Regions from separate parts of the Silvimonas soli genome, predicted to be linked through region 1. Evidence: predicted binding sites of a transcription regulator. Region 1 holds the regulator's gene; the other holds the start of a gene.
What was found. The regulator FliA, encoded in region 1, starts transcription of late flagellar genes. The targets are predictions, from matches to a motif close to GCTAAAGNTNNNNNNNNNNCNGCCGATAAT.
Positions count from the first base shown of each region.

Region 1 (6,017 bases):
CACCAGCGTGCCGCCGATTACACGGTGGAGAAAACCCGCTTTGGCATGATCAGTACCGTGTTCGAAGCGATCGTGCTGGCCGCCTTCACCCTCGGTGGCGGTATCGAGTGGTTGATGCACATTGCGCAAGGCTGGTTTGGCAATGGACTGGCCGCCGGCGTATGCATGATCGCCATGCTCGCAGTTATCCAGACCGTGCTGAGTTTGCCGTTTTCCTGGCACAGCACTTTCGGTATCGAAGCACGTTACGGCTTTAACCAGAGCACGCCCGCCGTGTTCTGGGGCGATTTGCTCAAAACCGCCGGGATCGCCGCAGCGCTGGGTTTGCCGCTGGTGACGCTGGTGCTGTGGCTGATGCAACAAATGGGCGCGCATTGGTGGGTCTGGGTCTGGCTGACCTGGATGGGTTTCTCGCTGTTTGTAATGTGGGTGTTCCCGACCTGGATTGCGCCGCTGTTCAACAAGTTTGAACCGCTACCGGATGAAAGCCTGCGTTTGCGTATCGAAGCATTGTTGAATCGTTGTGGCTTTGTCGCCAGCGGCATTTTCATGATGGATGGCTCCAAGCGCTCCAGCCATGGCAACGCTTATTTCACCGGCCTGGGTAAAACCAAACGCATCGTGTTCTTTGACACGCTGCTCAAACAACTGGATGGCGACGAGATCGAAGCCGTGCTGGCCCATGAACTGGGACACTTCAAGCGTCGTCATATCGTCAAGCGCATCATCTGGACCTTTGTGCTGATGCTGGGCCTGTTGTGGGTGCTCGGCCAACTGATGCAGGAAGCGTGGTTTTACAACGGTCTGGGCGTACAAACCCAAAGCACCGCCGCCGCGCTGACGCTGTTTTTCATGGTGCTACCGGTGTTTACCTTTCTGTTTGCGCCGATTGGCTCGTGGTTGTCGCGCAAGCATGAGTTCGAGGCCGATGAATATGCCGCGCAGCAATCTTCTGCCCGCGATCTGATCAACGCCCTGGTCAAGCTCTACCGTGACAACGCTTCAACGCTGACGCCCGATCCACTGCATAGCGTGTATTACGACAGCCATCCGCCCGCCAGTTTGCGCGTGGCGGCACTCAAGCGCCTGGCCTGAAACCGGACGGCCCGCCGCTTGTTTTAAACCGATATTTTGTGTGATGCAGGAAGCAATGACCTTTACGCCCGACTTTAGCCGTACTTTGTGTCTGACCTCACGATGAGCGATAGCGCCCGCATCATTGCCAGCCATGGCCGCGCCTACATCATCGAGTTACCCGATGGCCGCCGCCTGAGCGCTAGCGCCCGTGGCAAGAAAACCGACTTTGCCTGCGGCGACAATGTTGCCATCAAGGTGCTCAATGACGAACAGGCGGTGATTGAGAAAGCTCTGGAACGCAAAACGCTGTTGTATCGCTCGGATCAATGGCGCTCCAAGCTGATCGCCGCCAACGTTACGCAAATTGCCATCGTGGTGGCGCCGGTTCCCAGTTATCTGGATGAACTGATTGGCCGCACGCTGCTAGCCGCCGAATCGCAAGATATCGAACCATTGATTGTGCTGAACAAGTGCGACCTGCCTGAGGCCGTGAAAGCCCGCGAAGCACTGCGCTATTACGAAACGCTGGGTTATCCGCTGCTGGCCTTGTCGGCCAAAGAAGATGTCTCGCCGCTGCGAGCCAAGTTGCAAGGGCACACCTCCGTGCTGGTCGGGCAATCGGGCATGGGCAAGTCGACCTTGCTCAACGCGCTGATCCCGGAAGCCCGTGCGCGGGTGAACGATATTTCCACCGCACTGGATACCGGCAAGCACACCACCACGCACGCCACCCTCTACCATCTTGATGAGCAATCGGCGCTCATTGACTCACCCGGCGTGCAGTCGTTCGGGCTGGCGCATCTCAAAGAAGAGACACTGCCCAATCTGATGCCGGATTTACGCCCGTACGTTGGGCAATGCCGCTTCCACAACTGCCGGCATCGCCACGAGCCCGATTGCGCCATACTCAATGCAGCCAAAAGTGGCGCAATTGCCCAATCCCGCATGGACTTGCTCCACCGCCTGCAAGACGAACTGGCCCAGGTCAGCACCTGGTAATTGTGCGCCTGGCGCGTCCGCAAAGTTGCTCAACACAGGGGATTGATATGACAATCAAGTATGCTGAGCACGTTACACCTGTCATCCTTGATCGTGCGCGCTGCGCGATGCAGTGATTTTGATATATTGATATAGCCGTAACCTGCAAGCTTCGACATGCCCGCACAACGTGCCTTACATCTTTATCGCCAGACCCAGCACGCCGGTGACGACGAGCGGGTAACTCGTCATGCGCCGCTGGTGAAGCGCATCGCCTACCATCTGGTATCGCGCCTGCCCGCCAGCGTGGATGTTGAAGACCTGATCCAGGTGGGTTTGATCGGACTGATGGAAGCGGCCCGCAATTTTGATCCGGCCGCCGGGGTGCAGTTTGAAACCTTCGCCTCGCAGCGCATACGCGGTGCCATGATTGACGAGTTGCGCAACGCCGACTGGGCCTCACGCCAGACCCGCCGCAACATGCGCGAGATCGAAACCGCATTGAGCGCACTGGAACACAAGCTCGGCCGCGCACCCTCCGAGGGCGAAGTGGCCAAATCCATGGCGCTGCCACTGGACGAATACCAGCACATGCTGGCCGAAGCCCGTGGTCATCAGTTGGTGTACTACGAAGACTTTGAAGACGAAGACGATCACAGCAGTTATCTGGATCAGTTTACGGCTGACCATAAAGCCAACCCGTTTACCCAGATTGCCGACGCCGGGTTTCGCCAGACCTTGGTCGACGGCATCGGCAAATTGCCAGAACGTGAGCAATTGGTGATGGCGCTGTACTACGATGAAGAACTGAACCTGAAAGAAATCGGCGCAGTGCTTGGTGTTACCGAATCGCGTGTCTCACAATTGCATAGTCAGGCCGTTGCCCGATTGCGCGTGCACCTCAAAGACTGGTTACATCGCTGACACGCGGATATCGCCCACAATAATTTCAATGACAAAAACCCACTCAGCGCATGGATAAAATCAGTGTTATCGGCCTTATTCTCGGTGTGGTCGCCATTACGCTGGGCCAATGGCTGGAAGGCGGCCACATTGGCTCGCTGCTCCAGTTCACCGCATTCCTGATCGTGATCGGCGGTACCGCCGGTGCGGTCATGCTGCAAAGCCGGGTATCCGACTTTGTCGCCGGCATGAAAATGGTGAAATGGGTGTTTGTGCCGCCGGTGCATGACTTTCGCCGCATCCTGAACACGCTCACCACCTGGAGCCAGCAAGCACGCCGTACCGGTTTGCTGGGGCTGGAACCCTACGTGCAAAGCGAGAAAGATCCATTCGTGAAACGCGGCGTGCAAATGCTCGTGGACGGCGCCGAACCCGAAACCATCCGCCGCTCGCTGGAACTCGATATTGATGTGTGGGAATTACACGCCCGTAGTGCGGCCAAAATCTGGGAAGCCGCTGGCGGCTACGCACCTACCATCGGTATTCTGGGCGCCGTACTGGGGTTGATCCATGTGATGGAAAACCTTTCCGATCCGTCCCGACTGGGCGCCGGGATCGCCGTGGCGTTTGTCGCGACCATTTATGGTGTCGGCTCAGCCAACCTGATCTTCTTGCCTATCGCCAATAAACTCAAACTGCATATCGGCACCGAAGTTCGCCGCCGCGAAATGCTCACCGAAGGCCTGGTGACCATCGCCAGTGGCGAAAACCCGCGCATGCTGGAAAACAAACTCGCTGCTTATTTGTGAGCCACGCGGGTGACATGAAACACACCAACACCGCCCTTTGTAGTGCGGGCGCGACAACCTCTTTGCGCCGAGCCCGTTACTTCACCACATTCATCGCGTTTTACCTGGCCCGTTCGCGTTTGCCGCAGCGCTTGCCGCTATAATCGCGCTGTCGTTTCCAAGACTCAGGACCATGGCTTTCTTTCGCAAGAAAAACGTTCCCAACGCTTCCTCCCGTTCCGCGCTGCCGCCGCAACTGGCCAACCTGCTGCGCGAATCGTGGTGGTTGCTGCTGGTGGCTGCCGTGCTCTATCTGGTATTGGCGCTCTCCACCTGGCATCCGCAAGATCCGGGCTGGTCGCACAGCGCCACCCGTGCCGATGTTCACAACCGCGCTGGTTCATTTGGCGCCTGGTTATCCGACATCCTGCTTTCGGTATTCGGCTTTTCCGCATGGTGGTGGGTGGCTTTTCTGTTTGCCGCCATCTGGTGGGGTTATCGACGTCTCGATAGCGTGAGCGAGTCTTCCCGTCCGGTGGTTTTGCTGGCCTGTATCGGCTTTCTGGCGGTGATTTTGTCCAGCTGCAGCATGGAAGCGCTGCGCCTGCACTCGATTCATTTCAACTTGCCGCTCTCCCCCGGTGGTGTATTGGGCCTGGCATTGGGCGGCTGGCTGTTCCACACACTGGGCTTTACCGGCGCAACGGTCTTGTTGTTTGCGATGTGGGCGGTGGGCGTTTCTCTCTTCACCGGCTTGTCGTGGCTGGATTTGATGGAGCGCGTTGGCGGCGCCATTGAATGGGTCGGCTTCAAGCTGGTCGATACCTGGCACGCCACGCAGGATCGGCGGATCGGTCGTCAAGCGTCGGTGGCACGTGAAGAACGCGTGAGCGTCGAGAAAAAGAAGAAAGACGAATCGCCGCCGCTGGTCATCTCTTCTCCGGTCATGGAAATCCCTGTCGCCAAGGCGGTGGTCAAAGCCGCTGAGAAACAAGCCGCGCAAGAACAAAAGAAAGCCGTCCAACCGACTTTGTTCGAGTTTGACGATATCCCTCGCGTGCCCGGCGAGGCTGCCCTGCCCGCGCTAAGCTTGCTGACACCGCCGGTGGCTTCGCAAGAAACCATCAGCCATGAAACACTCGAATTCACCAGTCGCCTGATTGAACGCAAGCTGGCTGACTTCAATGTGGAAGTCAAAGTCATCGCCGCTTATCCCGGCCCCGTAATTACGCGTTACGAGATTGACCCGGCAGTGGGCGTGAAGGGTTCGCAAATTGTGAACCTGATGAAAGACCTTTCACGGGCACTGGGCCTGGTCTCGATTCGCGTGGTCGAGACGATTCCTGGCAAGACCTGCATGGGTCTGGAATTGCCGAACCCGACTCGGCAGATGATTCGCTTGTCCGAAATACTCTCTTCGGAAGCCTTCCACGGCACCAGTTCCAGACTGACCATGGCACTCGGCAAAGACATCACCGGCAAGCCGGTGGTGACCGATCTGGCCAAGGCGCCGCACATGCTGGTGGCCGGGACAACCGGCTCGGGCAAGTCGGTGGGCGTGAACGCGATGATCCTGTCGTTGCTGTACAAGGCCACGCCGGACGAAGTGCGCTTCATCATGGTTGACCCGAAGATGCTGGAATTGTCGGTTTATGACGGCATTCCGCACTTGCTGGCCCCGGTGGTGACCGACATGAAGCTGGCCGCCAACGCGCTGAACTGGTGTGTGGCGGAGATGGAAAAGCGCTACCGGCTGATGAGCGCCATGGGTGTGCGTAACCTCGCCGGTTTCAACCAGAAAGTGAAAGAAGCTGAAAAGGCGGGCAAGCCACTCACCAATCCGTTCAGCCTGACCCCGGACAACCCGGAGCCGCTGGAACATCTGCCGTTCGTGGTGGTGGTGGTGGACGAGTTTGCTGATTTGATGATGACCGCGGGCAAGAAGATTGAAGAATTGATCGCCCGCCTGGCACAGAAAGCGCGGGCGGCGGGCATCCATCTGATCCTGGCTACGCAGCGCCCGAGCGTGGATGTGATTACCGGCCTGATCAAGGCCAACATCCCGACCCGGCTGGCGTTCCAGGTATCGTCCAAGATCGACAGTCGCACGATTCTGGACCAGATGGGGGCGGAAGCTTTGCTCGGCCAGGGCGACATGCTGTTCCTGCCGCCGGGCACCGGTTACCCGCAACGCATTCATGGTGCGTTTGTGGCCGATGATGAAGTCCATCGCGTGGTCGAGTATCTGAAGACCACCGGCGAGCCGGATTA
Region 1 is NZ_CP106736.1:1,117,385-1,123,401, forward strand. Features, by position in the region: gene N7220_RS05145 (M48 family metallopeptidase) at 1-1,095, shown strand, start outside; gene rsgA (ribosome small subunit-dependent GTPase A) at 1,198-2,076, shown strand; gene N7220_RS05155 (RNA polymerase sigma factor FliA) at 2,233-2,979, shown strand; gene N7220_RS05160 (flagellar motor protein) at 3,030-3,767, shown strand; gene N7220_RS05165 (DNA translocase FtsK) at 3,940-6,017, shown strand, end outside.

Region 2 (6,017 bases), 1.3 Mb from region 1:
AAACCGGCCAGCTGCCGGGCGTTCCGGTAAAGCCGATATACAAAGACGCGGTCAAGGTCGGAGCTAACGCGCCAACTGAGATTGCAAACTCACACTTGGAAAAAGTGGCTCAAGCCGGGCCGGTCATAAGTGTTTATGAAGACTGGCTGCAACAGCGCAGTCTCAGTCTGCCTGAAGCCCGCATGATCGACACCCGTGTCGATCAACTGCCGCCGCAGATCGCGCGTTTTTATCTTATTGACCGCATGGGCAACATGCCCGGTGTTTCAGAAACGCTGACCACGCTGGGCCAACAGTATTTCAAGGGCAAACAAGCTGCTATCGTGTCGCCGCTCGTTGATCCCGAGCCCAATAGCGGTGTCGCCTGGTTTCAGAGCGCCGACGGCTATGTTGCTGCGATGGCTGACGTTGCTCAGGTGCAGGCGGATTGGGTCGGCCTGGTAGAAGTGGGCGACCGCTTGACCCTGGATGGTTTGCTGTTGGGTCTGTTGCAGGCCGCAGATAACCCGCAATGGCAAGTCATTTATTGGGACGACGACTGGATAGGCGATCAAGGCACTCCAGACATGCCTCGCTTCAAGCCGGATTTCAGTCCTGATTTGATGCGGGCCATGCCTTATGCGGATGGCATGTTGTTGGTGCGGCACGGAGCGTTGAAAGCAGTCCTGGCTGCGGGCCCGCTAGAACCCGGTGCAGAGCAAATCGACCTGCTGTTACGTCTATATGAGCAATTTGGTGAAAAGGCCATTGGCCACGTGCCAACTATCGGCTGCCATCTGGCGCAATTGCCATGGAGGTCGCTGGATGATCACGGACGGGCGGGGGCATTTGCCCGTGCGGTGCGCAATCATCTTGCCCGTATCAATTGCCCGGCCACGCTGTCGGAGGGTTTGATTCCCGGCACCTTGAATGTCCAGTATCAGCATGCCACCACACCACTGGTGAGTATTATCGTCCCCACCAAAGATCAGTTTGCAATGCTGTCCCGGTGCGTGGAAAGCGTGCTGGAACGTACCCGCTACGCCCAGTTCGAATTACTGATCGTTGATAACAATACTACTGAGCTGGATGCAGTCAATTACCTGGACGGGCTGGAAAAACCGGGTAATCCGCGCATTCGAGTGATCAGATATCCACACCCATTCAATTTTTCTGCAATCAACAATTACGCGGTGGAACAGGCCCACGGTGAATATGTGGTGTTGCTGAACAATGACACCGCAATCATTCAGGAAAACTGGCTGGAAGAACTGGTCAGGCATGCCCAACGGCCAGAAGTTGGTGCCGTTGGCGCGCGCTTGCTTTATCCAGACGGCAAGATTCAGCATGCCGGGGTGGTGTTGGGGCTGCGTGGCCCGGCGGATCACCCGTTCATTGGGCTGCCTAGAGATGAACGCGGTTACATGAACCGCTTGCAGGTGATCCAGAATTATTCGGTTGTTACCGCCGCTTGTTTGATTATCCGAAAGTCCATTTACCGCGAACTTGGGGGTATGGATGAGCAAGATTTCAAAGTGTCTTACAACGATGTCGACCTGTGTTTGAAGGTACGCCAAGCTGGTTATCTGATCGTCTGGACTCCGTTCGCCACGGTGCTGCACGAAGGTAGTGTCAGTCAGACCCGAGTGGATCCAGCGGCCCAGGAGGCCAAGAGGAAGCGCTTTGCGGGCGAGCAAGAGGCCATGTTCGGTAAATGGCTACCGCAACTGGCGACGGACCCGTATTACAACCGCAACCTGATGCTGCATGGCAACGGTTTCGAGATTGAAAATCGCCGACTGGTTTCGTTCCAGCCGATTTCCTGGAAACCACCGCTGCGGGTGCTTACTCACCCGGCGGACCAGATGGGGTGTGGCCATTACCGGATGATTCAGCCATTCCAGGCGCTTAAAGACGCTCAAAAATTGAGTGGTGCGATTTCGTTCGAGCTACTTGGAGTGATTGACCAGGAGCGTTTCAAGCCCGACGTATTGATATTCCAGCGGCAGATCACTGCTGAACAAATTGAGTTCATGGCTCGGGCCAAGCGGCTTTCCGGTGCTTATTGCATCTATGAGCTTGACGACTATCTGCCTAATATTCCGCTAAAAAGCGCCCACCGTGACCATATGCCCAAGGACGTATTGAAGTCATTACGCCGGGCAGTGGCTCACGTGGACCGATTCGTCGTGTCTACGGAACGACTGGCTGAGCAATATGCCGATCTGCACGACAATTTCCATGTAGTACATAACTATCTGCCAGAGTCTTGGTGGGGTAATTTGCCCCTGATTCAGACTGAGCATGCCCGTCCACGCGTGGGTTGGGCGGGTGGCATCAGCCACACTGGCGACCTGGAGCTGATCGAAGGCGTGGTTCGGGAGTTGGCCAACGAGGTGGATTGGGTGTTTTTTGGTATGTGCCCTCCAAAATTGCGCCCTTATATCAAAGAGTTGCACGAAGGTGTACCGATTGAAGGGTATCCGGCCAAACTGGCTAGTCTGCAACTGGATCTGGCGCTGGCACCGCTAGAGCACAATCAGTTTAATGAGAGCAAAAGCAACCTGCGCTTGCTGGAGTACGGTGCTTGCGGCTTTCCAGTTGTATGTACCGATATTGAGCCGTACCGGGTTGACTTGCCGGTAACCCGAGTGCGCAATCGTCACAAAGACTGGATTGACGCCATTCGCATGCACCTGGACGACCTGTCTGCAACTCGCCAGCGCGGCATGGAATTACGCAATGCGGTGCATGACAAATGGATGCTGAAGGGCGATAACCTGGAGTTGTGGCGTAAGGCTTGGTCTCCTGATTGATGATGGATGACGCAAAAGACGACTCCTGACCACGATGGCGAGCCATAAAAGGTTCGCCATTTTTTTATTCGCAAACGGGTGGAAAGGGCAGTTGAACGGGGGAAGGGAGCGTGCATTTGAACGGCAGCGCGGATACTGGCGTCGGCTGAATTTTCTTTCTTCATTTGTCAAAATTTGCGGGAAAATTTTTTTTTGAATTTTCCTAAAGTTTATTCGGCTATCTCCGATAAACAGTCCAAGGACGCGGTGTTGCGTCTGAATGTTAAACGCATAACCCTTAACGAGGAGCTACCAAATGTCTTTGGTTCTCAACACAAACGTCGCGTCACTGATGGCTCAGCAAAACCTGAGCAAGTCGCAAGATTCGCTGAATACCTCACTGGCACGTCTGTCGTCCGGCCTGCGCATTAATAGCGCCAAGGATGACGCAGCCGGTCTGGCCATCTCCGACCGTATGACGTCGCAAGTCAATGGCATGAACCAGGCATCCCGCAATGCTAACGACGGCGTTTCGCTGTCGCAAACTGCGGAAGGTGCTCTGGGTCAGATGGGCGATATGATGCAATCCATTCGCCAACTGGCTGTTCAATCCGGCAATGCGACGAACTCTTCGTCCGACCGCCAGGCTCTGAATGCCCAGGTTAACCAACTGGTTTCCGAACTGGACCGCACAGCGCAAACCACCCAGTTCAACGGCCAGAATCTGTTTGATGGCAGCTTTACCGCTGCAACCTACCAGGTAGGCGCCAACGCCAACCAGACCATCACTGCAACCATGGGTAACTTCCGTACCAATCAGTACGGCACGTTCCAGATGGGTGGCGGTAATGGTACCGGTCAACTGGCTTATACCAACGAAGTTAGTGGCACCACTCAAGGGGCCGTAGGCGGTACTGCCACTGTGGCTGTGACCGGTGCTGTGGTAACTAGCTCCGGCACCATGTCGATCAATGGCAAGTCCATCGCTGTTTCGGGTACTGACCAAGCCAGCGACGTTGCTTCGAAGATCAACGCTGCTAACACTGGTGTAACCGCGACTGCCAATACTGAAGTTGATCTGAGTTTCGGTTCGGGTTCGTACTCGCTGGCTATTGCATCGAACAACAACACCTACGCGGGTGTATCGTTCAGCGTGACCTCCTCTGTTTCAGGTCAGGCTCCGACTGCTTCGGACTACAACCAGGCTGTAACTTCGTTCAACAACGCACAGTCGCAAACCGGCGTTGTAGCTCAACTGGCCACCTTTACCAACGCTAGCGGTGCCGTTACTTACGGTATCAAGCTGACCAATAACTCCGGTGCGAATATCCAGATCACTTCGGCCAGCGGTGTTGCCAGTGGCTTTGGTGGCGCGGTGACCCAGTACAACTACGATACGACCAACTCGGCCGGTTCGGCGCAGTACACTTCCGGTTCGTCTCTGGTGAGCTCCTCTGGTTCGGGTAGCTTCACCTTTGGTGGTCAGATCGTGCTCAACTCGTCCAATTCGTACTCCATCACTACCAGTGGCGCAGGTTTTGCCAGCGGCGTGATTACTGGTCAGAGTTCGACAGGCGCTGCTTCCTACGGTCTGTCTTCGGGTTCTACCATGACTTCTTCGCTGAAGACCGTGCAAAGCCTGGATGTTTCGACATTGGATGGCGCAACGCAGGCCCTGCGGATTGCCGACGGTGCACAATCGTACATCGACAGCCAACGCGCTCAACTGGGTGCTTTGCAAAACCGCTTCTCTTCAACCATCTCGAATCTGTCGACCACGGTGACCAATCTTTCGGCCGCCAAGAGCCGGATTCAGGATACCGACTTCGCGTCTGAAACTGCCAACCTGACTCAGTCGCAGATTCTGCAACAAGCCGGCACCGCGATGTTGTCGCAAGCTAACCAGTTGCCGCAAAGCATTCTGAGCCTGCTGAAGTAAGCAGGAACAGAGCGGCCAGTTAACCTGGTAGCATGATGCCCCGGCCGGATTTTTCCATGCCGGGGCGTTTTTCCGTCCAAGGAGATGCTCATGCAAGTGCAGTTGACTCAATCCATCACGGCGCTTTCCCCAGCGACCAGTCAGACTGGCAGTGGCGGTCAAACCGCCCAGACCGCGCCGGCGCAACAGGGTGGTGCTATTCAGTCCGGACAGAATGCTTCGGGCAACGCCACCAAAGATGCCGCCACGCTCAACGATGCGCTGACCAAGCTCAACGACACGGTCAAAACCTATTCCAACGGCAGCTCCTTGCAGTTTTCGGTGGATCAGGACAGCCAGACGCAAATCGTAAAGGTCATTGATACGCAGACCAAAGATGTAATTCGGCAGATCCCTAGCGAGCAGGCTATCGCGCTGGCCAAGGCGATTGGACAATTTGAAGGCTTGCTGATTAAAGATAAAGCCTGAACGGCCGATAAACATGATGTATATGCGGCGAGCTTGCCGCAGGCCGTTCTGTCCGATTGATTGTGTGCGACCGGATTCTATTCTTGTAAAGCCAGTTGGCATTTTTGACTGGTATGATGAGGTACGCACGCCAGGAGCTTTCCCCAAATGACCTCGAGCATCACTCCCACCCCTACACCGACTCCAACCCCGACGCCCACTCCAACGCCGACGACGAGCACCGGCTTATCCAGTACCAGCGGGTTGGGCACGATTACCTCAATGGGGGTTGGCTCCGGGATCGACGTCAGCGGGATCATCTCGCAGTTGATGCAAATTGAGCAGCAACCGCTGATTGCGCTGCAGACAAAAGAAGCCAGTTACGACGCTCAGTTGAGCGCGTTGGGTACGTTACAAAGTGGCCTTTCGGATTTTCAGGCGACGGTTCAGGCGCTATCTGATCCAACCAAATTGCAATTGGCTACGGCCAAGCTGGCCAACACGTCAGTGGGTACTGCCACTGCGACTAATCAGGCACAGCAAGGTTCGCATTCGCTGTTGGTGTCGCAACTGGCTCAGAACCAGGTAATTGCATCGGCATCGGTGAGCAGTGCCAACAATCCGGTCGGCACGGGCTCGATGACCATCAGCTTTGGCTCTTATAGCTCAACTGGCGGTTTTTCGGCCAATGCGACGGCGCAAAGCATCACAGTCAATATCGATTCAACCAACAATAATCTGTTTGGCCTGCGGGATGCGATTAACGCGGCCAAAGGCGGGGCCACAGCCAGCATCATTAATGATGGCTCGGGTTTCCGGTTGGTGTTGGCGTCCAATACCAGCGGTGCCGTGAACGG
Region 2 is NZ_CP106736.1:4,287,151-4,293,167, forward strand. Features, by position in the region: gene N7220_RS19665 (TIGR00180 family glycosyltransferase) at 1-2,795, shown strand, start outside; gene N7220_RS19670 (flagellin N-terminal helical domain-containing protein) at 3,091-4,713, shown strand; gene N7220_RS19675 (flagellar protein FlaG) at 4,804-5,181, shown strand; gene fliD (flagellar filament capping protein FliD) at 5,329-6,017, shown strand, end outside.
Region 2: the regulator FliA is predicted to act here: its motif matches at 2,997-3,026, upstream of N7220_RS19670 (flagellin N-terminal helical domain-containing protein).